2 regions of the Streptomyces sp. NPDC127084 genome follow, and region 2 is predicted to be linked to the other one. Evidence: predicted binding sites of a transcription regulator. Region 2 holds the regulator's gene; the other holds the start of a gene.
What was found. The regulator HrcA, encoded in region 2, represses chaperone genes, less so after heat shock. The targets are predictions, from matches to a motif close to TTNGCACTCNGNNNNNCNGAGTGCNAA.
Positions count from the first base shown of each region.

Region 1 (17,045 bases), on a different contig from region 2:
GGCACCAAGGGTCTGGCCGTCCTCTTCTGCGACCTGGACGGCTTCAAGTCGATCAACGACCGCTTCGGGCACAACACCGGCGACGCCGTCCTGATCGAGGTCGCCCGCCGGCTCACGACCGCGGTGCGCGACGGGGACACCGTCGCCCGGCTCGGGGGTGACGAATTCGTCGTCCTCGCCGACGGGCTCGGCGCCGAGGACGCCGCTGACCTCGCCGTACGCCTGCGCAACGCGATCATTCCGCAGATCCGGGTGGACGGGCGGGCGGTCAGGGTCGGGGCTAGCTTCGGCATCGGCTGGGCGGTCTGCGGGATGTCCGTCGAGGAGGTCCTGCAGTCGGCCGACCAGCGGATGTACATCGAGAAGCGGTCCCGCGCCAAGATCCACCGCCGCGCCGGATAGTTCCCGCCGCCGAAACCGCGTGGGAACCGGCGGGGCGTCCGGCCCGTCCTTGGAGTGACCAGGACGGGGTAGGCTCGCCCGGTCGGCGACGGCTGGCGAGCGAGGATAGGAGTGACCCAGGGATGACGGCCGGGAACAACGGCGCGAGCACGCCTGAGGACGACGATCCGTTCGGCTACCTGTACGCGGACGGGCAGCGCCAGGGTGCCACCCCTCCCCGGCAGGGCGGCTACGGCTACCCCGGCCCGGCCGCGCAACCCGGTGTGCCCAGGACCTCGTACAACCAGGTCAGAACGGTCGGCGAGCGCCAGTACGGCCAGCAGGTACCGCAGCAGCACGCCTACGGTCAGCAGGCGCACCAGCCGAGCGCGCAGTACGCCGCTCCGGAGACCTACCCGGGCGGCGCCCCCACCCGCCAGACCCCCGCACCCGGTATGGGTGGCCACGACGACGGTGGCCGGGGCCGAGGCCCCAACACCCGCGGCCTGATCGCCGGCGCCATCGCGGTCGTCGCTGTGGTGCTCGTCGGTATCAGCGTGGCGCTTATCACGAGTGGCGATGACGACAAGGACAAGGCCGACCGGAGCCAGGCCCCTGCGGAGCAGGTGAAGCCGAGCGAGGACCCGGAGGGCAAGGCGGGCGACAAGGAGAACCCGCCCGCGAAGCTGCCCAAGCAGAACGCCGCGACGCTCCAGCTCACACCTCCGGCGAAGCTGGGCACCGACATCAAGGGCGCGAAGGGCACCAACGGCGCCTATGTGCAGTTCAACGGTGTCGGCGGGGCGGCAAGCTGGTCGGTGAACGTCCCGGCCGACGGCACGTACACGCTGTTCATCACCTACAGCGTGCCCGGCAAGGACGCCAAGACCTCGCTCACGGTCAACAGCGAGCAGCCGCGGTCCATCAATATGTCGAACTTCGCCCAGGCCAAGGAGGGCGACTGGGAGAAGGGCTGGACCCGCACCTACTCCTACGTCAATCTCAAGCAGGGCTCCAACACCCTGAAGATCTCCTGCGAGCAGGGCGACTCGTGCGACGCGCTGCTCGACCAGGTGTCGCTGAAGCAGGGCGAGGCGAAGAACCCCGACTAAGGCGTGAACAGGGCGGGGCCCGAGGCGGTCGTCAAGCCGCGGGCAGCAGCTCTGTCACGGCGACCCCCGGCAGCAGTTCCTCGTACGCGGCCCGGTCGAAGTCACCCGCCGTGGGTGCCAGGACGGCCGCTGTCGCCAGGGCCACCGCGCGGGACAACCGGTCCGGCCAGGAGAGTGAATCCACCAGGCCGGACAGCAGGCCCGCGACTGCCGCGTCGCCCGCACCGGCCGGGTCGCCGGTGACCTTCGGTTTCGCCGGTGCGGTGGCCCGCCAGACGCCTTCGGGGGTGGCGGCCAGCAGACCGTCAGGGCCCAGCGAGGACACCACCGTGTGGGCGCCGCGGCGGCGGGCGTCGCGGGTCGCGCGTACGGGTTCGCGGGAGCCGGTGAGCTGGGCCAGCTCGTCGGCGTTCGGCTTGACCAGGTCGGGGCGGGCGGCGATGCCCCGGCGCAGGGGTTCGCCGCTGGTGTCGAGGACGCTGGGGACGCCCGCGGCACGGGCCCGGCGGATCAGTTCGGCGTAGGCGCCGACATGGATACCGGGCGGCAGACCGCCGCACAGGGCGACGGCTTCGGCGTCGCGCAGCAGCGTCTCGTACGTCATCAGAAAGGATGCCCACTCGTCGGCGGTGACCTGCGGGCCAGGCTCGTCGAGCAGGGTCGTCTCGCCGTTCGACGTCGCCACCACGGCGATGGCGCGGCGGGTGTTCGCGGCGATCGGTACGAGGGCGTCGCGTACGGGCCGCGGCTGGGGCTGTCCGGCCAGCCGCTCACGCAGCACGGCGCCGGTCGGTCCGCCCGCGAAACCGGTGACGACGGTCTCGTATCCGAGCGAGCCGAGCACACGTGCCACGTTCAGCCCCTTGCCGCCGGGGCGTTCGATCACCTCGGCGACCCGGTGGGAGGTGCCCGGGACCAGCTCGGGGAGCCGGTGGGTGATGTCCAGGGCGGCGTTGAGTGTGACCGTGAGAATCACCTGCTGACACCCCCGGAGACTGCTGCGTGGTCATGGCTGGAGGGCCTGATCATGCCAAAGAGACGGCGGTTGGCCCAGCCCCCCTCCGCCGGTCCCTCCGCCCTCCGGTGGCGAGGTGTCAGGAAACGCCCGGCTCGACCACCCATGCGCCCTTGCGCATCACGCCTTTGAGTACGAAGTCCGCGTCCAGCACCACCATGTCGGCGTCCTTGCCCGGTTCGAGCGAGCCGACCCGGTCGTAGACGCCCAGCAGCCGCGCCGGATTGGCCGAAACCGCCTGCACGACGTCCACGACGGGAAGCCCGTCCACGGTCGCGGCCCGCCGGAACGCCGTGTCCAGCGTGAGCGTGGACCCGGCGATGGAGCCGCCGTCCACCAGCCGGGCCACCCCGTCCCGTACCGCGACCTCCAGCGGGCCGAGGTGGTAGACGCCGTCGCCGAAGCCCGCCGCGTCCATGGCGTCCGTGATGAAGGCGACCCGGGCAGGGCCGGCGCGGTGGAAGGCCAGCTCCAGGGCGGCGGGGTGCAGATGGGTGCCGTCGTTGATCAGTTCGACGGTCACGCGTTCGTCTTCGAGGAGTGCGGCGACCGGTCCGGGTGCCCGGTGCCCCAGCCCCGGCATCGCGTTGAACAGGTGCGTCGCCACCGTGGCGCCCGCCTCGATCGCCTCGACCGTCTGCTCGTATGTGGCGTCCGTATGGCCGATCGCCGCGATCACCCCGTGCTCGGCGAGCAGCCGTACGGACTCGATGCCACCGGGCAGTTCGGTGGCCAGCGTCACCATCTTCGCCGTGCCGCGCGCCGCGTCGAGCAGCTTGCGCACTTCGGCCGGGTCGGGGTCGCGCAGCAGCGCCTCGCTGTGCGCGCCCTTGCGGCAGGGGGAGATGAAGGGTCCCTCGAAGTGGATGCCTGCGAACTCCCCCTGCTCGACCAGCTCGGAGAGCAGTCCGGCCCGATGGGTCAGGAAGTCCATGTCACCGGTGACGGTGGAGGCGACCAGCGTGGTGGTGCCGTGCCGCCGGTGGGTGCGGACGCCGGTGAGCACGTCATCGGCGCTGCCGGAGGTGAAGGAGGCGCCGCCGCCGCCGTGGTTGTGCAGGTCCACGAATCCGGGGACCAGCCAATGTCCGGACAGGTCGGTCGCGGGCGTGCCGGCGGGGGCGTGCCCGGCGATCCGGGTTCCGTCGACGATCACCCGCCCGTTCTCGGCGATCCCGGTGGGGAGGACCACCCGGGCGCCCGCGAGAACCATCCGGTCGGCCATCAGGCGGTTACCTCCGTTGTCGTGTTGCTCGTGCTCGCTGCGCCTGTCGTGCTTGCTGTGCCTGTCGTCACCAGGTCCCAGGCGAGCAGACCGGCGCCGAGGCACCCCGCGCTGTCCCCGAGGGCGGCAGGCACGATCGCGGGCGGCCGCTGGAACGTGATCCGCGACCGAACGGCCTCCCGCAGGGGTGAGAACAAGGTTTCCCCCGCCTCCGCCAGACCGCCACCGATGATCAGCGTGCCGGGGTCCAGCAGGGTGAGGGCGGTGACCAGCCCGTCCGCGAGCGCGTCCACGGCCTCCTGCCACACCCGTACGGCGCGGGGGTCGCCGGACGCGACGGCCTTGGCGCAGTCGGCGGCGTCCGCGTCGGCGCCACCGCCGGCCTCCGCCCAGGCGCGGGAGACGGCGGCGGCGGACGCGAGGGTCTCCAGGCAGCCGCGCTGTCCGCAGCCGCACGGGGCTCCGGCGGTTCCGGGCCGTACGACGATATGGCCGATCTCGCCGGCGCTGCCGTTGGCCCCGGCCTCGATGGCGCCGTCGATGCCGATGGCCCCGGCGATGCCCGTACCCAGCGGGACGAACAGGAACCGCTCGGCGCCCCGACCGGCCCCGAGCCTGCCCTCGGCGAGCCCCCCGGCGCGGACGTCGTGCCCGAGGGCGACGGGTACGCCGTCGAGCCGCTCGGTGAGCAACTCACGCAGAGGTACGTCACGCCAGCCGAGGTTCGCCGCGTAGACCGCGATGCCGCGGTCGGCATCGATGATCCCGGGGACGGCGAGGCCGACGGCGAGCGGGGGAAGTCCGTAGCGGGCCTCGCCCCGCACCCGGAGCTCGTCGGCGAAGCCAAGCACGGCTCCGACCACCGCGTCCGCGCCCCGGTGGCGTCCGGTGGGCTGCCGAGCCTCGTGGAGCACTGCTCCGTCGGGACTGACGAGGGCGGCCTTCATGCTGGTGCCGCCCACATCGAGGGCGATGACGTGTCTCACGTGTACAGTCTGGCGCGACGACCCCGGAAAGGTCTAGTCCACTGCGCGCCCACGGTGCGCCGCACCCCGTGGTGCCCCGCTGCACGGGGCGCGGGCGTATCCGGTGTTCCGCACCCCGCTGCGGTGCCCGGTGTATCCGGCCCACCGTGCGGGGTAGGGGTGCACCGCGAAACCCGGTGTCCCGGGCAGCGGGGCTCACCGGGGTGTGGCAACCCCGAAACGCACCGTTATCGTGCTCGTATGACCGATACGCCTCTCACCGAGCGCGACCTCGCCGTGCTCGCCCTGGAGCGGAGCGACTGGCCCGCGCCCGGGGTCAAGGAGCGGGCGATACGGGAGCGGCTCGGGATGTCGGCGACCCGGTACTACCAGCTGCTGAACGCTCTCCTGGACGATCCCCGTGCGGCCGAACACGACCCGGTGACCGTCAACCGGCTGCGCCGGGTCCGGGCCGCGCGGCGGGAGCGCCGCTAGGGTCGGGGGCATGGGCAGCCACCCGCACGACGCCGACGCACGGCCAGACGCACTCCCAGAGCCCCGCACCCCCGCAGGACGCCATGCCCTCGCCGCGATCATCGACCGGCCGCAGGACGCCGCCTTCGCGCTGGACTTCGACGGCACCCTCGCCGAGATCGTGCCCGACCCCGAGCAGGCCCGCGCCCACCCCGGCGCAGTCCCCGCGCTCGCCGCGCTCGCGCCGCTGGTCGGGTCCGTGGCCGTGCTGACGGGGCGCCCGGCAGGCGTCGCCGTGCGGTACGGGGGCTTCGCCGGGGTGCCGGGGCTTGAGCACCTCATCGTCCTCGGCCACTACGGCGCCGAGCGCTGGGACGCCGTAAGCGGCGAGGTGCGCGCTCCCGCCCCGGACCCCCGTGTGGATGCCGTGCGCGCGGAGCTGCCCGGAGTGCTCGACGCGGCCGGCGCCGCCGGGCAGGGCATCTGGATCGAGGAGAAGGGGCGCGCGGTCGCCGTCCACACCCGCCGTGCCGATGACCCCGAGGCCGCGTTCGAAGCGCTGCGCGTTCCGGTCGCCGCGCTGGCCGCCCGCCACGGGCTGATCGTCGAGCCGGGCCGACTGGTCCTCGAGGTGCGCCCGCCCGGGGTGGACAAGGGCGTGGCGCTCGCCGAGTACGTACGCGAGCGGCGGGCCGGAGCCGTGCTGTACGCGGGCGACGACCTGGGTGACCTCGCCGCGTACGCCGCCGTCGAGAAGCTGCGCTCCGACGGAGTCCCCGGGCTCCTGCTGGCCAGCGGGACCGAGGTCCCCGAGCTGGCCGAGCGTGCCGATCTGGTGCTGTCAGGCCCGGCCGCGGTCGTCGGCTTCCTCGCCGCTCTCGCCGAGTGCGTCCAGCTCCGCTAGCTGGTCCAGGAACCACTGCTGCGGCGGCAGCGCCGTCGCCGCGGCGGCCAGCCGCTTGCCGCGTTCGGCCCGTTCCTCGTCCGGCATGGTCAGTGCCCGGTGCAGCGCGTCCGCCGTGCCGGTGACATCGAACGGATTGACCACCAGCGCGTCGTCACGCAGCTCCGCCCAGGCCCCGGCCTCGCGCGACAGCACCAGGGCGCAACCCTTGTCCGAGACCACCGGGACCTCCTTGGCGACCAGGTTCATCCCGTCCCGGATCGGGTTGACGAGGGCGACGTCCGCCATCCGGTAGGCGGCCAGCGAGCGCGCGAAGTCGTCCTTGACGTGCAGGATCACCGGGGTCCAGCCGGGGGTGCCGTACCGCGCGTTGATCTCCTCCGCGACCCGGGCGACCTCCGCCGTGTAGTCGCGGTAGACGGGCAGGTCCTGGCGCGACGGGTAGGCGAACGCGATGTGCACCACGCGCTCCCGCCACTCGGGGTACTCGTCCAGCAGCGTCCGGTACGCCAGCAGCCCGCGCACGATGTTCTTGGAGAGCTCGGTGCGGTCCACCCGGACGATCGTCCGGCGGCTGCCGTCTCCGCCGACCTGCTCGCGCAGCGCCGCCATCCGCTCGTCCACGTCCGTCTGCCGCGACCGCTCCCGCAGGAAGTCCGCGTCCGCGCCGAGCCCGTGCACCCCGAGCATGGTCCGCCGCCGACGGCCCCCGGGCAGCCGGTAGTCCAGGTGCGGCTGGTCGTCCTTGGGCCAGTACGCGGCCACGTCGTAACCCGTGAGCACCGACTCGCAGCAGTTCTCGAAGGCCGCCAGCCAGCGCTGGGTCAGGAAGCCGAGGTGGTTCGCGCCGAGCATGCCCAGCAGGAGCTGCTCGGCGATGTCGTCCGGCAGCATCCGGAAGTACTCGGGCGGCGCCCACGGCGTGTGTGAGAAGTGGCCGATACGCAGGTCGGGGCGCAGGTCCCGGAGCATCCCCGGCACCAGCGACAGGTGGTAGTCCTGCACCATGACCGCCGCGCCAGGGCCGGACGCCTCGGCCAGGGCCTGGGCGAACGCGAGGTTGTACGCCTCGTACGCGATCCACTGGCGTCGGAACTCCTGGTCGAAGACCGGCTCCAGCGGTGTCTGGTAGAGCATGTGGTGGACGAACCACAGCACTGAGTTCGCGATGCCGTTGTACGCGTCGGCGTGCACGACGGCGTCGATGTCGAGCATCAGCACACCCGGCTCGGCGATCCCGCGGCGCACCGCCTCGCGGTCGCCGTCGCCGAGCGCGGAGCACACCCACAAGGCGCCGGCGTCAGGGCCGATGGCCGACAGTCCGGAGACCAGACCTCCGCCGCCGCGCCGGGCGTCGAGTGTGCCGTCCTCACGGAAGGCGTATGTGACCGGACCGCGGTTGGAGGCGACGAGTACCTGCGCCGCGCGCTCGGAGACCATGTCGGCAACCTAGCCCGTGGCGTATCCGCTCAAACGTACCGAGGCCCGGACGGCTCCCTGGCAGGGGCGGTCAGGGGCTGCGGCGACGGCCGCCCCGGGTCGTGACCGTCGCGATCACCCCGGCCGCCGTGACCGTCACGGCGACCCCGCCGAGCAGCCACAGCCGCTCCGTCCTGGAGCCGGTCGTACTGATCGCACGGGTCGTACTGGTTGTGCTGGCCGTACTGGTCGCGGCGAGCCCGCCCGTGTCCGCCATGGCCAGCCCCGGGGCCGGCAGTACGGCCGCCGCGGCACAGAGCGAGCAGAGGGAAAGGGCATAACGGAACAATCGGGACGAACATTGACTTTTGGGTGCGGTAGTCATACCTCGGAAAGGTAGACAATCCCACTGGTTAAGCCGCGTACCGCCGCGCCGACACCCGGTATCCAGAGAGCCCCGTGTTCACGCCTTCACGCCGCCCGGCGCGCCGCGTACTCCGTGATCTCCGTCATCGGCGGCCGTTCCTCCGTGTCCACCTCATGCGTCCGCGGTACGAAACCACCCTCCCCCCGCTCGAACTGCGTCAGCACCGGTCGCACCAAGTGTCCGCGTGACAACCGCAGTTGCGCCGTACGGTAGATCGCCGCCGCCATCCGGCCCAACGCCTGCCCGTCCTGGTGCCGGTGCAGCCGTACGCCCACGTCCACCTGGGCCAGCGCGTCGAGACCGGCCGTGTGCAGCGCGTCCACCAGCAGCCCGAGCTCCACCCCGTAGCCGACCGGGAACGGTAGCCGCTCCAGCAGCGAGCGCCGCGCCGCGTACTCCCCGCCCAGCGGCTGGACGAATCCGGCGAGCTGCGGCCAGTGCAGATTGAGCAGTGGCCGGGCCACCAGCTCGGTCACCCGCCCGCCCTGGCCCGGGGTGCCGCCGAGCGGCCGGTCGTACATCGCCTTCACGAAGGCCACGTCAGGCTCGGTCAGCAGCGGGCCGACGATCCCGGACACGAAGTCCGCCGAGAACTCCCTCAGGTCCGCGTCCACGAAGCACACGATCTCCCCGCTGGTCACCAGGAGCGAGCGCCACAGCACCTCGCCCTTGCCGGGCAGCGCCGGCAGCCGCGGCAGTATCGCGTCGCGGTGCTCGACCCGGGCCCCCGCCTTCGCCGCCACCTCCGCCGTACGGTCCGTCGAGCCGGAGTCCACCACCACCAGCTCGTCCACCAGCGGCACCTCGTCCGTCATCAGCTCGCGCCGGATGACGCTGACGATCTCGCCGACCGTCGCCTCCTCGTTCAGGGCTGGGAGCACCACGCTGACCGTGCCGCCGCCGCGGGCCGAGCGCTTCGCGGCCACGAGCCGGTCGAGCGGGCGGTCTGCCACGGACCAGGACCGCCGGTCGAGCCAGCGCCCCACCTCTTCCAGCACGTGATCTCCATCTCTCTGTCTCGCGGATCGGACGATCCGTCTCACCGCCCCAGGGGGTCGGTTACAGTCTTGAACAACGCGGACGACCATCGCATGCCGATCGCCCGGAGTGCATCGCGCACACCGCGGTCGCGCCCGGCACACTGCGCGCGTCGCGTCCGCCGACAATCACATACCGCTCATCCAGAGGGGCAGAGGGATACGGCCCGTTGAAGCCCCGGCAACCCTCCAGCCGGTCTCGTCGCTCGGTCTCAGCACCGCGGCGCGCGAGGCTCCCGGCTAGGGAAGGTGCCAAATCCGTCTCATGGCGAGATGCGCCATGAGGAAGATGAGGAGAAAGGGCCTCGCCTCCATGGCTGTACAGACAGACGCCACCCCCGAAACCCCCGCCGCCCCCGAGGCTTCCCCCGGTGTCGACCTGGGCTCCGCCTCCGGGCTCTCCTGTCGCGAGTGCGGCGCGACCGTCCCGCTCGGCCCCGTCTTCGCCTGCGAGCTCTGCTTCGGACCGCTCGAAGTGGCGTACGACCTGCCGACCGGCGACCCCGAGAGCCTGCGCAAGCGGATCGAGAACGGCCCCGCCAGCATCTGGCGCTACGCCCCGCTGCTGCCCGTCCCCGCCGACGTGGCCGACAAGCCCAATCTGAACCCGGGCTGGACCAAGCTCGTCAAGGCCGACAACCTCGCCCGCGAGCTGGGCGTCACCGGCGGCCTGTACGTGAAGGACGACTCCGGAAACCCGACCCACTCCTTCAAGGACCGGGTCGTCGCCCAGGCCATCGAGGCCGCCCGGGCCTTCGGCTTCACCACCCTCTCCTGCTCCTCCACCGGCAACCTCGCGGGGGCCGTCGGCGCCGCGGCGGCCCGCGCCGGATTCCGGTCCTGCGTGTTCATCCCGCACGACCTGGAGCAGGGCAAGGTCGTCATGGCCGCGGTCTACGGCGGCGAGCTCGTCGGTATCGAGGGCAACTACGACGACGTCAACCGCTTCTGCTCCGAGCTCATCGGCGACCCGGTCGGCGAGGGCTGGGGCTTCGTCAACGTCAATCTGCGCCCGTACTACGCCGAGGGCTCCAAGACCCTGGCCTACGAGATCTGCGAGCAGCTCGGCTGGCGGCTGCCCGACCAGATCGTCATCCCCATCGCTTCCGGCTCCCAGCTCACCAAGATCGACAAGGGGCTCCAGGAGCTGATCAAGCTGGGTCTGGTCGAGGACAGGCCGTACAAGATCTTCGGCGCCCAGGCCGAGGGCTGCTCCCCGGTGTCCGCGGCCTTCAAGGCGGGCAACGACGTCGTACGCCCGCAGAAGCCGGACACCATCGCCAAGTCGCTGGCGATCGGCAATCCGGCCGACGGCCCCTATGTCCTGGACATCTGCCGCCGTACGGGCGGGGCGGTGGAGGACGTCACGGACGAGGAGATCGTGGCGGCGGTCAAGCTGCTGGCGCGCACCGAGGGCATCTTCACCGAGACCGCGGGCGGTACCACCCTCGGCGTGGCGAAGAAGCTGATCGAGGCCGGTGTCATCGACCCGTCGCTCACCACGGTCGTGGTCAACACGGGTGATGGCCTCAAGACTCTCGACGCGGTGGCCCCGACGACGGGTATGTCCGCTGTCATCCGCCCCAACCTGGACTCCTTCCGAGAGGCTGGCCTCGTATGAGCGTCAACGTCCGAATCCCGACCATCCTGCGCACCTACACCGGCGGCCAGGCCGAGGTCACGGCGGAGGGCGCGACCCTCGCCGAGGTGATCGCCGACCTGGAGAAGAACCACGTCGGCATCGCCGCCCGTGTGCTGGACGACCAGGGGAAGCTGCGCCGCTTTGTGAACGTCTACGTCAACGACGACGACGTCCGCTTCGAGCAGGGTCTTGAGACGGCGACGCCGGACGGCGCCGGGGTGTCGATCATCCCCGCCGTCGCCGGCGGCTGCTGAGCCGCACTCGGACGCTCGCCGACTGCTCCCGGCGGCTCCCGGCCATTCCCGGAACGGCTCCTTCCGTTCCGTTGCCGGGTGCCCTCCGGGCCTCCTGAGCGACCGTCACCGACCCCTTGCTGACCCTGGATACAGCACGTTCCGTCACCCGGTATGCCCCTTCCGCAAGCTCTGCGGAAGGGGCGATTCCGTTGGGCGCCGCACGGTAGAGTTGGGGTCGTCCTCCCCTCGCTGGTTGTGCCATGGGCATATGAGAATCCGTTTGCCCATGATGGAAAACAGCCAAAATGTTCGAGCTAGTTGCGCGTTTTGTGCGCTTTGCCCGGTCCGACTTGCCCGGGAACGCTCGGAGTTGGGCATGGTTGCCCGATCAGCCATGCTCAGATTTCTCGTCCGTTTGACCTGTTGCAGAGGGCAGTTGGACAGATACATTCAGCCGCGGTCGACGCGTTCCGGCGCACGTTCATGAGGGTTTCCGGCTGCTTCCGGCATGGGAACTCACGGGAACTCTTCGTGGACGAGGTCTGACCCGGGTCCGCGAAGTGTGGACCTGTGCAAGGGCCAGTAATAGGGGAGTTAGGCATGGCTCAGGGCACCGTCAAGTGGTTCAACGCGGAGAAGGGGTACGGCTTCATCGCGGTCGACGGTGGTGCGGATGTTTTCGTCCACTACAGCGCGATCCAGATGGACGGGTACCGCACCCTGGAGGAGGGCCAGCGAGTCGAGTTCGAGATCTCGCAGGGTCAGAAGGGGCCGCAGGCGGACATGGTCCGGCTGGCCGGCTGAGCGCCGGACTGGAGAACCGCGCATCACGTCACGGAGGGCCCGTACCTAGGGGGTACGGGCCCTCCGTGCTTGCCCGGACCCGTCGCCCCGCGGCTCCCCTGCGGCACCACTGGGCCTCCTTCGAAGCCGCTTGCCCCCTCCCGTCGCCCGACCGCCACCCCTATACGAGGCTTCTTCGAAGCCGCTTGCACTCGAGGGGTCCGAGTGCTAATCATTGGCGTTAGCACTCTACGAGTGAGAGTGACAACGAAGGACCGGGTCGGTGAGGCCCGCAGGCCGTGTGGGGCAAGGAACCACAGGCGTGCAGGCCGTCCGTCGCGGGCGCCAGCGCGGTCCCGAAGCAATCCTCCCCCGTAGCCCTCGGGTACGGGGAGACCCCCAAGTCCGGGAGGACCACTTCACATGGCCAAGATCATCGCGTTCGACGAGGAGGCACGGCGCGGCCTCGAGCGCGGCATGAACCAGCTCGCGGACGCCGTCAAGGTGACGCTCGGCCCCAAGGGTCGCAACGTCGTCCTCGAGAAGAAGTGGGGCGCCCCCACGATCACCAACGATGGTGTCTCCATCGCCAAGGAGATCGAGCTCGAGGACCCGTACGAGAAGATCGGCGCCGAGCTGGTCAAGGAAGTCGCCAAGAAGACGGACGACGTCGCCGGTGACGGTACGACCACCGCGACCGTCCTCGCCCAGGCCCTGGTCCGCGAGGGCCTGCGCAACGTCGCCGCCGGTGCCAACCCGATGGCTCTGAAGCGCGGTATCGAGAAGGCCGTCGAGGCCGTCTCCGGTGCGCTGCTCGACCAGGCCAAGGAGGTCGAGACCAAGGAGCAGATCGCCTCCACCGCCTCCATCTCCGCCGCCGACACCCAGATCGGCGAGCTCATCGCCGAGGCGATGGACAAGGTCGGCAAGGAAGGCGTCATCACCGTCGAGGAGTCCCAGACCTTCGGTCTGGAGCTGGAGCTCACCGAGGGTATGCGCTTCGACAAGGGCTACATCTCGGCGTACTTCGCCACCGACATGGAGCGTATGGAGGCCTCTCTGGAGGACCCGTACATCCTGATCGCCAACTCCAAGATCTCCTCGGTCAAGGACCTGCTCCCGCTGCTGGAGAAGGTCATGCAGTCGGGCAAGCCGCTGCTGATCATCGCCGAGGACGTCGAGGGCGAGGCCCTGTCGACCCTGGTCGTCAACAAGATCCGCGGCACCTTCAAGTCCGTCGCCGTCAAGGCCCCGGGCTTCGGCGACCGCCGCAAGGCCATGCTCGGTGACATCGCCATCCTCACCGGTGGCACGGTCATCTCCGAGGAGGTCGGCCTCAAGCTGGAGAACGCCGGTGTCGACCTGCTGGGCCGCGCCCGCAAGGTCGTCATCACCAAGGACGAGACGACCATCGTCGACGGTGCCGGTGACAGCGACCAGGTCCAGGGCCGCGTCAACCAGATCCGCGCCGAGATCGAGAACTCCGACTCGGACTACGACCGCGAGAAGCTCCAGGAGCGCCTCGCGAAGCTGGCCGGCGGCGTGGCCGTCATCAAGGCCGGTGCCGCGACCGAGGTGGAGCTCAAGGAGCGCAAGCACCGCATCGAGGACGCCGTTCGCAACGCGAAGGCGGCCGTCGAGGAGGGCATCGTCGCCGGTGGTGGCGTGGCCCTGCTCCAGGCCTCCCAGGTGTTCGAGAAGCTGGAGCTCGAGGGCGACGAGGCCACCGGTGCCGCCGCCGTCAAGCTGGCGCTTGAGGCCCCGCTGAAGCAGATCGCCGTCAACGCCGGCCTCGAGGGCGGCGTCGTGGTGGAGAAGGTGCGCAACCTGACCCCGGGCCACGGCCTGAACGCCGCGACCGGCGAGTACGTCGACCTGGTCGCCGAGGGCATCATCGACCCGGCGAAGGTCACGCGCTCCGCGCTGCAGAACGCGGCCTCCATCGCCGCGCTGTTCCTCACCACCGAGGCCGTCATCGCCGACAAGCCGGAGAAGTCCGCCGCGGCTGCTCCGGGCGGCATGCCGGGCGGTGACATGGACTTCTGATCAACCTAGGTTGATCAACCGTCCTGACCGAGGGCGGCACCCCACTCCCAGGGGTGCCGCCCTCGGGCGTTCCCAGCCGTTCCCTGCCACTGCCTATCCGGCGGCGAGCTGTGACGACGCTGACGCGTCCTCCAGCGACAGCGTGAACCACGTCGTCTTGCCGTCGTCGTTCGGCCGTACCCCCCAGCTCCCGGCGAGCGTGTCGACCAGGATCAGCCCACGCCCGGACTCGTCGTCCGCGTCCGCGATCCGTGGCTGCGGCAGATGGTGGCTGCTGTCGCTCACCTCCACCGTCAGCTCCGTGGCGTTGCGGCGCACGCTCAGCCGCACCGGGCCCTGACCGTGCCGGATGGCGTTGGTGACCACTTCGGACACCAGCAACTGCGCGTTGTCCACGAGGCGGTGGCAGCCCCAGGCGTGCAGCGAGGCGGTGAGGAACGCCCGTGCCTTCGACACCGAAGCGGGGGTGGCGGCGAGTTTGGTCGAGGCCGTGGCCAGGGGAGCGGCGGGGAGCTGGGCGATGAGCAGGGTGACGTCGTCGTGGTGGTGCTCGGTGGCGGGCAGTACGGAGGCGAGCACATCGTCCACGGCTTCCTCAAGGCCGGACGTGGAGGCGAAGGCCTTGTCCAGCGCGAGGACCAGCGCGTTGAGCTGGTCCTCGATATCGCCTTCCGGTGTCTCTATCAATCCGTCCGTGAACAGGACGAGGCTGGAGCCGGGCGCGACCGCCAGGGTGGTCTGCAGGTGCAGGTGGTCGCCGACCCCGAGCGGTACGCTCACCGGCGCTTCGAGCGGCCGTACCGGCAGGCCAGGTTCGGCGACCAGGGCCGGCAGATGGCCCGCGGAACACACGGTCACCTCGCCCGCGTCCGGCGCCAGCACCAGATAGCAGCAGGTGACGAGTTGGTCGGGGCCGTCCAGCTCGGCGACGATGGCGTCCAGTGACTGCATGAGCTGCCGGGGCTGCATTCCGGTCTTCGCGAGTGCGTGCGCCGCCGAGCGCAACTGACCCATGATGGCAGCGGCTTCGAGGCCGCGCCCCATCACGTCGCCGATGAGGATGCCGACCCGCCCGGCTCCCAGCGGCACGAGGTCGAACCAGTCGCCCCCGACACCCGCGCCCTGGGTCGCCGGCAGATAGCGGCTGGCCGTGGTGAGTCCCGGGACGTCGGGCGGTGTGCCCATCAGACTGCGCTGGAGGGTCAGGGCGACATGCCGCTGCTGCTCGTAGAGCGCGGTGAGCTGGTTCTCGGCCGTCTTGCGTTCGCTGACGTCGCGTACGGCGGCGGAGACGAGGAGTCCGTCGGTGGTTTCGAGTGGGCTGAGGCTGATCTCGACGGGGAACTCGGTGCCGTTCTTGCGCAGGCCGTGGAGTTCGAGGCCGGCGCCCATGGGGCGTACCTGTCTGTTGTCGGTGTAGCCGTTGCGGTGGGTGGCGTGGTTGTTGCGGAAGCGGTGCGGTACGAGGATCTCGACGGGCCGTCCCAGCAGTTCGTCGCGCTTGTAGCCGAAGAGGGCCTCGGTCTGGGCGTTGACGAGGCGGATGGTCCCGCTGTCGTCCACGATCACCATCGCGTCCGGCGCCGCTTCCAGCAGCCCCCTGAACCGCTCCTCCGCCGACCCGGGAGGGGCCTCGTCCTGCGGGACCCGGGCTCCCAGTCGATCCCGGTTCCCGCACTGACATACCGGAGTCTCCAGGGCGGACGCCCCTAGGTCGGACTCCAAAGAGACTGAAGCGTTGAAGCCTTCCATACTTGCCTCCAGGACGGATACTGCCGACTGCGGTGCCCACGACTGCTGTATCCGCGCCATCCCAGCGCAATTCGTTCCGGTGTACCTCCAGGAGTCCGATTCTGATCGGCACTGTTCCGCTTCGTGCCGCAGCATGCGTTGGCCTGAACTTCTGGTGTACGTGAGTGGCTTGATCCCGCCGTTCGGCTCGATCCGTGCGGTCTGCCCGATGCCCCTGGCGCGGCCCCTGCGCCCAAGACCCGGCCGGCGGGGTCGCCCCGCGTGTCGCCGGCCGGCCTGGCGGCGAAGCGCACCACGACCTGGTTCGAACATCGCGCTTGCCTGAACGGCGGACGCGTGCCGTACCCCCGTCGTAGGCTCTGGACGACTTGCGGAACTGGCAATCCGCTGTGCTCGTCGGTGCTTCGTGTGAGTGCGCTGCGCTTCCATTCCGCAGGGAGTCGATGCATCAGATTTGGGGGATACACATGGCATCGCAAAAGAAGCTCGTGTGTCTGGCGAATTCCCGCAAGCTTTCGGGACGGTGTGTGGCAGGCATGGTCGACGACGGCTCAGGGGAGTGGGTGCGGCCGGTCAGCGCCCGCTCAAACCGCGAGGTCTCCGTTCTCGAAAGTCAGTACGAAGACAGAACGAGCCCGAGTGTCCTCGATGTTGTCTCGGTGCCGCTCCTTCGGCCTCAGCCGCATGTCTTCCAGAGTGAGAACTGGCTCCTTGACCCCAAATACCACTGGGAGAAGACCGGCAAGGTCGGGTGGAGTGCGTTACTGAGGCTGGAACAGCGCCCCAGCACTTTATGGATCAATGGGTCAAGCACCCGTCACGGCAGCAATGATCGCATCCCGGCTGAAGAAGCAGTCGCTCTGCCGGACTCGCTCAAGCTGATCCGCGTCACCGGTCTGAAGTTACAAGTGCACGTCCCTTGGGCGATGTCCGGGGAGCCGGTCCTGCGTGCTTGCTTCTCTTATGCAGGGCATTTACATATACTGCGGGTGACCGATTCCGAATACGAGTCGGAGTATCTGGCCAAACCGGAAGGGTTCTACAGGGTGGGTGAATCCTTCCTCACGGTTAGTCTCGGGGAAGTGTTTGAAGGTCATGTCTACAAATTAGTGGCAGCCATTATCGAACGAGCGAAGACCCCAACAGGCAGCAGGCGATGACACCTCATACAGTATTCACTGTCGGCCATTCCACGCACAGCAGTTCAGCTTTCCTGAGTCTGCTGCAGAAGCATGGCATCACGGCGGTCGCCGATGTACGGTCGATGCCCGTCAGCCGATTCACGCCCCAGTTCAACCGGTACGCCGTGGAGCGTGCCCTGTCCGACGCCGATATCAAGTACGTCTTCCTGGGAAAAGAACTGGGCGCGCGCACCGAAGACCTCAGCTGCTATGTGGACGGACGGGTGCGGTACGACCTTCTCGCCCGGACCTCGAATTTCGTCAGTGGCATCACGCGTCTGCGGAACGGTTCGCAGAGCGAGCGAATCGCTGTCATGTGCACCGAACAGGAACCACTCGACTGCCATCGTTGCGTGCTCGTCGCGCGAGCCCTCGAAGGGTCCGGAACCGCTGTCGAGCACATTCATGGTGATGGGCACGTCGAAGACCATGGCTCGGCGATGCGA
Region 1 covers NZ_JBHXFA010000054.1:21,370-38,414, forward strand. Annotated here, with positions in the region: gene cdgB (diguanylate cyclase CdgB) at 1-402, shown strand, start outside; gene ACFWI9_RS15185 (carbohydrate-binding protein) at 525-1,493, shown strand; gene ACFWI9_RS15190 (1-phosphofructokinase family hexose kinase) at 1,525-2,469, opposite strand; gene nagA (N-acetylglucosamine-6-phosphate deacetylase) at 2,588-3,733, opposite strand; gene ACFWI9_RS15200 (ROK family protein) at 3,733-4,719, opposite strand; gene ACFWI9_RS15205 (DUF3263 domain-containing protein) at 4,960-5,193, shown strand; gene otsB (trehalose-phosphatase) at 5,204-6,076, shown strand; gene ACFWI9_RS15215 (trehalose-6-phosphate synthase) at 6,014-7,516, opposite strand; gene ACFWI9_RS15220 (hypothetical protein) at 7,618-7,836, shown strand; gene ACFWI9_RS15225 (glucosyl-3-phosphoglycerate synthase) at 7,967-8,920, opposite strand; SAM riboswitch class I at 9,097-9,255, shown strand; gene thrC (threonine synthase) at 9,273-10,580, shown strand; gene ACFWI9_RS15235 (MoaD/ThiS family protein) at 10,577-10,855, shown strand; gene ACFWI9_RS15240 (cold-shock protein) at 11,438-11,641, shown strand; gene groL (chaperonin GroEL) at 12,044-13,666, shown strand; gene ACFWI9_RS15250 (SpoIIE family protein phosphatase) at 13,760-15,418, opposite strand; gene ACFWI9_RS15255 (hypothetical protein) at 15,886-16,578, shown strand; gene ACFWI9_RS15260 (DUF488 family protein) at 16,575-17,045, shown strand, end outside.
Region 1: the regulator HrcA is predicted to act here: its motif matches at 11,862-11,888, upstream of groL (chaperonin GroEL).

Region 2 (5,755 bases):
CTGCGGCTACTGCGACTTCAACACGTACACCGCGAGCGAGCTGCGCGGCAGCGGAGGCGTGCTGGCCTCCCGCGACAACTACGCCGACACCCTGATCGCCGAGCTCCGGCTCGCCCGCAAGGTCCTCGGCGACGACCCCCGCCCGGTGCGCACCGTCTTCGTCGGCGGCGGCACGCCGACGCTGCTCCCCGCCGCAGATCTGGTGCGGATGCTCGGGGCGGTACGCGAGGAGTTCGGCCTGGCCGACGACGCCGAGACCACCACGGAGGCCAACCCGGAGTCCGTGGACCCCGCCTATCTCGCGGAGCTGCGGGCCGGCGGCTTCAACCGGGTGTCCTTCGGGATGCAGAGCGCCCGGCGGCATGTGCTGAAGGTCCTCGACCGAACCCACACCCCAGGCCGCCCGGAGGCCTGCGTCGCCGAGGCACGCGCGGCCGGCTTCGAGCACGTCAACCTCGATCTGATCTACGGCACCCCGGGGGAGACCGACGACGACTGGCGGGCCTCCCTGGACGCCGCGATCGGCGCAGGCCCCGACCACATCAGCGCCTACGCCCTGATCGTCGAAGAGGGCACCCAGCTCGCCCGCCGGATCCGCCGCGGCGAGGTGCCCATGACCGACGACGACGTACACGCCGACCGCTACCTCATCGCCGACGAGGTGCTGTCCGGGGCGGGCTTCGACTGGTACGAGGTCTCGAACTGGGCCACGTCCGACGCCGGGCGCTGCCTGCACAACGAGCTGTACTGGCGCGGCGCCGACTGGTGGGGCGCCGGACCCGGCGCGCACAGCCACGTGAACGGTGTGCGCTGGTGGAACGTGAAGCACCCCGGCGCCTACGCCGCGGCCCTCGCCGATGGCCGCTCACCCGGCGCCGGACGGGAGGTCCTGCCGGACGAGGACCGCAGGGTCGAGCGCGTCCTGCTGGAGCTGCGGCTGCGCGAGGGCTGCCCGCTGGACCTGCTGCGCCCGGCCGGCCTGGCGGCGGCCCGCCGTGCCCTGGCGGACGGGCTCCTCGACCCCGGGCCGTACGAACGGGGCCGCGCGGTGCTGACGCTGCGCGGGCGGCTGCTCGCGGACGCGGTGGTCCGGGACCTCGTCGACTGAGCGCGGGTGCGCCGAGGGGCGCGCTCGGGTTCCCGGGCCCTGCCCCTGCCCCGTGGGGCGCGGCACGCGGGGGGTTTCCGGTGTACCGCCCCCTCTCCCAGAGCCTGCGGCCTGGGAGGTACCCCCAGTGGCCGGAGTGTCCGTCCTCAATCGCCGGACGGGCTGGTGAGTCGGGCTGGGCCGGCCCCGTGGGGCGCGGCTCCCGGGGAAGCGGGATTCCGGTGTACCGTCCCCTCTCCCCAGAGCCCGTCCGGGGGACTCCCAGACGGGCTGGTGACGCCGGACGGGCTGGTGAGTCGGGGCAGGCCCGCGCGGACGGCCCCGTGTCTCAGTCCGCCGTCGTCACGAAGTCGATCAGCTCCTCCACCCGCCCCAGCAGCGCGGGCTCCAGATCCCGGTAGCTGCCCACCTTCGACAGGATGTGCTGCCAGGCCGCCCCCGTGTTCTGCGGCCACCCCAGCGCCCGGCACACCCCGGTCTTCCAGTCCTGCCCGCGAGGTACGGAAGGCCAGCCCGCGATCCCCAGCGAGGACGGCTTCACCGCCTCCCAGACGTCGATGTACGGGTGCCCCACCACCAGTACATGCGGGTCGGTGACGGATGCGGCGATACGGGACTCCTTGGAGCCCGGTACGAGATGGTCCACGAGCACCCCCAGCCGGGCGTCCGGCCCGGGTGCGAAGTCCGCCACGATCGCCGGGAGGTCGTCGACGCCTTCCAGGTACTCGACCACCACGCCCTCGATGCGCAGATCGTCGCCCCAGACCTTCTCGACCAGCTCCGCGTCGTGCCGCCCCTCCACATAGATCCGCCCCGCGCGCGCCACCCGGGCCCGCGCCCCCGGGACGGCGATCGAGCCCGACGCGGTACGGGTGGGACGGACCGGAGCGTCCGCGGCCGGCCGGACCAGCGTGACCACCCTGCCCTCGAGCAGGAATCCGCGCGGCTCCAGCGGGAACACCCGGTGCTTGCCGAAGCGGTCCTCCAGCGTCACCGTGCCCGCCTCGCAGCGGATCACCGCGCCGCAGAAGCCCGTACCGGCCTCCTCCACGACCAGGTCGGGTTCGGCGGGAACCTCGGGCACGGGGGCGGACCGCTTCCAAGGGGGCGTCAGATCAGGGCTGTAGCTGCGCATTGGGCAGACGCTACCGGGTCGGCGGCCGGGGGCGGCAGCACACCGGACCGAGACACCCGGGGTCACGTCACCCCGAACCGCCGGGCCAGCTCGTCCCGTTGCGCGCGTACGAAATCCGCGTCCACGACCGCCCCGTGCCCCGGAACGTACAGCGCGTCGTCCCCGCCCAGTGCGAGCAGCCGGTCGAGCGCCGCGGGCCACTGGGCGGTTACGGCGTCCGGGCCCGCCTGGGGCTCTCCGGACTCCTCGACCAGGTCACCGCAGAGGACGACCTCGGCGCCGCCCGCCGTGTCCGGGACCAGCACCACCAGGTCATGACCGCTGTGGCCGGGCCCCACGTTCGCCAGCAGCACCTGGCGGCCGCCGAGGTCCAGCGTCCATTCGCCGCTGACCACGTGCCGCGGCACCACCAGCGCGTCCGCCGCCTCGGCGGCTTCGTCCGGTGCCACACCCTGGTGGACGGCGTCCTCCCGCAGCATCTCGCGTTCGCGTGCCGTCCCCATGAGCCGTTCGGCTCCCACCGCGCCGTACACCTGCGCCCCGGAGAACGCCGCCGTACCGAAGACATGGTCGAAGTGCGGATGGCTGAGCGCGATATGCGTCACACGCCGCCCGTCCAGGAGCGACTCGATCTGCGTCCGCAACTCGGCGCCCTCGCGGACCGTGGCGCCCGTGTCGTACAGGAGTACGGCGTCATCCCCGACCACCACGGCGGCTGTCGCGTCCCATACGGGCAGCCGCCGCCGCCCGACCCCGTCACCGAGGCGCTCCCAACCGAAGTCTTCCCAACTGACGTCCATGAGGCGACGCTATCCACGTACGGTGAGGAAACCCCAGCGAAAAGCATGACGGAGTCCGTGACGCGTTCGCCGTCGGTCGCCCTTGCTCGGGGTGTACCCCACGGCCGTACACTGACCGGGGGGCCTCTGGCACTCCGCCGTGGTGAGTGCCAGATCACACCGACCGAACCGCCGATGAACCGCAGCTGGAGGTGCGCGATGCTCAGCGAACGCAGGCTTGAGGTGCTGCGCGCCATCGTCCAGGACTATGTCGGCACGGAGGAGCCGGTCGGTTCCAAGGCGCTCACCGAGCGTCACAAGCTGGGAGTGTCGCCCGCCACCGTGCGCAACGACATGGCCGTTCTGGAGGACGAGGGCTTCATCGCCCAGCCGCATACCAGCGCCGGCCGGATCCCCACGGACAAGGGCTACCGCCTGTTCGTGGACAAGCTCGCGGGCGTCAAGCCGCTGTCGTCCCCCGAAAGGCGGGCGATCCAGAACTTCCTTGACGGCGCCGTGGACCTCGACGACGTGGTGGCCCGCACGGTGCGGCTGCTGGCGCAGCTGACCCGGCAGGTCGCCGTCGTCCAGTACCCGTCCCTGACCCGCTCCACGGTGCGGCACGTGGAGCTGCTGGCCCTCGCCCCCGCCCGCCTGATGCTGGTGCTGATCACCGACACCGGGCGGGTCGAGCAGCGGCATGTGGACTGCCCGGCGCCGTTCTCCGACACCTCGCTCGCCGACCTGCGGGCCCGGCTGAACAGCCGGATCGTCGGCCGCCGTTTCACCGACGTGCCGCAGCTCGTGCAGGATCTCCCGGAGTCCTTCGAACCGGAGGACCGCGGCACGGTCTCCATGGTGCTCTCGACGCTGCTCGAAACCCTCGTGGAGGAGACCGAGGAGCGCCTGATGATCGGCGGCACCGCCAATCTGACCCGCTTCGGGCACGACTTCCCGCTCACCATCAGGCCCGTCCTGGAGGCGCTGGAGGAGCAGGTCGTGCTGCTCAAGCTGCTCGGTGAGGCGAAGGACTCCGCTATGACGGTCCGCATCGGGCATGAGAACGCCCACGAGGGACTCAACTCCACGTCCGTGGTCGCTGTCGGCTACGGTTCGGGCGACGAAGCCGTCGCAAAACTCGGCGTGGTCGGACCGACCCGCATGGATTACCCCGGAACGATGGGAGCGGTACGCGCAGTGGCACGTTACGTAGGACAGATCCTGGCGGAGTCGTAAATGGCCACGGACTACTACGCCGTACTCGGCGTGCGCCGCGACGCATCCCAGGACGAGATCAAGAAGGCCTTCCGACGGCTGGCCAGGGAGCTCCACCCGGACGTGAATCCGGACCCGAAGACGCAGGAGCGCTTCAAGGAGATCAACGCCGCCTACGAGGTGCTGTCGGACCCGCAGAAGAAGCAGGTCTACGACCTCGGCGGGGACCCGCTGTCCAGCTCGGGCGGCGGAGCCGGCGGATTCGGCGCGGGCGGATTCGGCAACTTCTCGGACATCATGGACGCCTTCTTCGGTACGGCGTCCCAGCGCGGCCCCCGCTCGCGCACCCGGCGCGGCCAGGACGCGATGATCCGGCTGGAGGTCGAGCTCAGCGAGTCGGCCTTCGGTACGACGAAGGACATCCAGGTCGACACCGCCGTCGTGTGCAACACCTGCACCGGCGAGGGCGCGGCCCCCGGCACCTCGGCGCAGACCTGTGACATGTGCCGCGGCCGTGGCGAGGTCTCGCAGGTCACCCGGTCCTTCCTGGGCCAGGTCATGACCTCCCGCCCGTGCCCGCAGTGCCAGGGCTTCGGCACCGTCGTGCCGACCCCGTGCCCGGAGTGCGCGGGTGACGGACGGGTGCGCTCGCGCCGCACGATGAAGGTCAAGATCCCGGCCGGTGTGGACAACGGCACCCGGATCCAGCTCGCGGGCGAGGGCGAGGTCGGCCCCGGCGGCGGTCCGGCCGGCGACCTGTACGTGGAGATCCACGAGCTGCCCCATCCGATGTTCCAGCGGCGCGGCGACGACCTGCACTGCACGGTGACCATCCCGATGACTGCGGGCGCCCTCGGCACCAAGGTGCCGCTGGAGACCCTGGACGGGATGGAGGAGGTCGACATCCGGCCCGGCACCCAGTCAGGGCAGTCGATTCCGCTGCACGGCCGTGGTGTGACGCATCTGCGCGGCGGCGGCCGTGGTGACCTCATCGTCCATGTCGAGGTGCAGACCCCGTCGAAGCTGGACCCGGAGCAGGAGAGACTGCTGCGGGAGCTGGCCAAGCTGCGCGGCGAGGAGCGGCCGATGGGTCAGTTCCAGCCCGGCCAGCAGGGGTTGTTCTCCCGGCTGAAGGACGCTTTCAACGGCCGCTGACGCCGTCGATGGGGGCCCGCCCCCGGGGGGGGGGCCGCCCGCCCCCGCGCGGCCGTGCGCGCCCCCGAGCTCCGGGACACGCCGTCCGGCGACGGTCGGCCCGCCGCTGTCCTTGTCGACCTCGGTGGTCACCCGCCAGGAGGTGACCAGGGTGGTGGGCGTCTCGGGCAGAGGTACGGCGAGCGGGTGCGGCGGCTCTGCGGAGGGTTCGGGAAGCCGGAGCAGGTGGTAGAGGGCGGTGCGGAGGCGGGCCAGGGCGAGGCCGGGTTCGGCGAAGGCCCGCGCTGCGACCGGCGCGTACCGCTCAGGGGAGTGCTCGCGTACGGCGTCCTCGATCTGCTCATGCAGGTCGCCGCGATGGTC
Region 2 covers NZ_JBHXFA010000171.1:90-5,844, reverse strand. Annotated here, with positions in the region: gene hemW (radical SAM family heme chaperone HemW) at 1-1,108, shown strand, start outside; gene ACFWI9_RS28780 (DUF3097 domain-containing protein) at 1,437-2,243, opposite strand; gene ACFWI9_RS28775 (MBL fold metallo-hydrolase) at 2,306-3,043, opposite strand; gene hrcA (heat-inducible transcriptional repressor HrcA) at 3,242-4,258, shown strand; gene dnaJ (molecular chaperone DnaJ) at 4,259-5,392, shown strand; partial or broken gene ACFWI9_RS28760 (hypothetical protein) at 5,447-5,755, shown strand, end outside.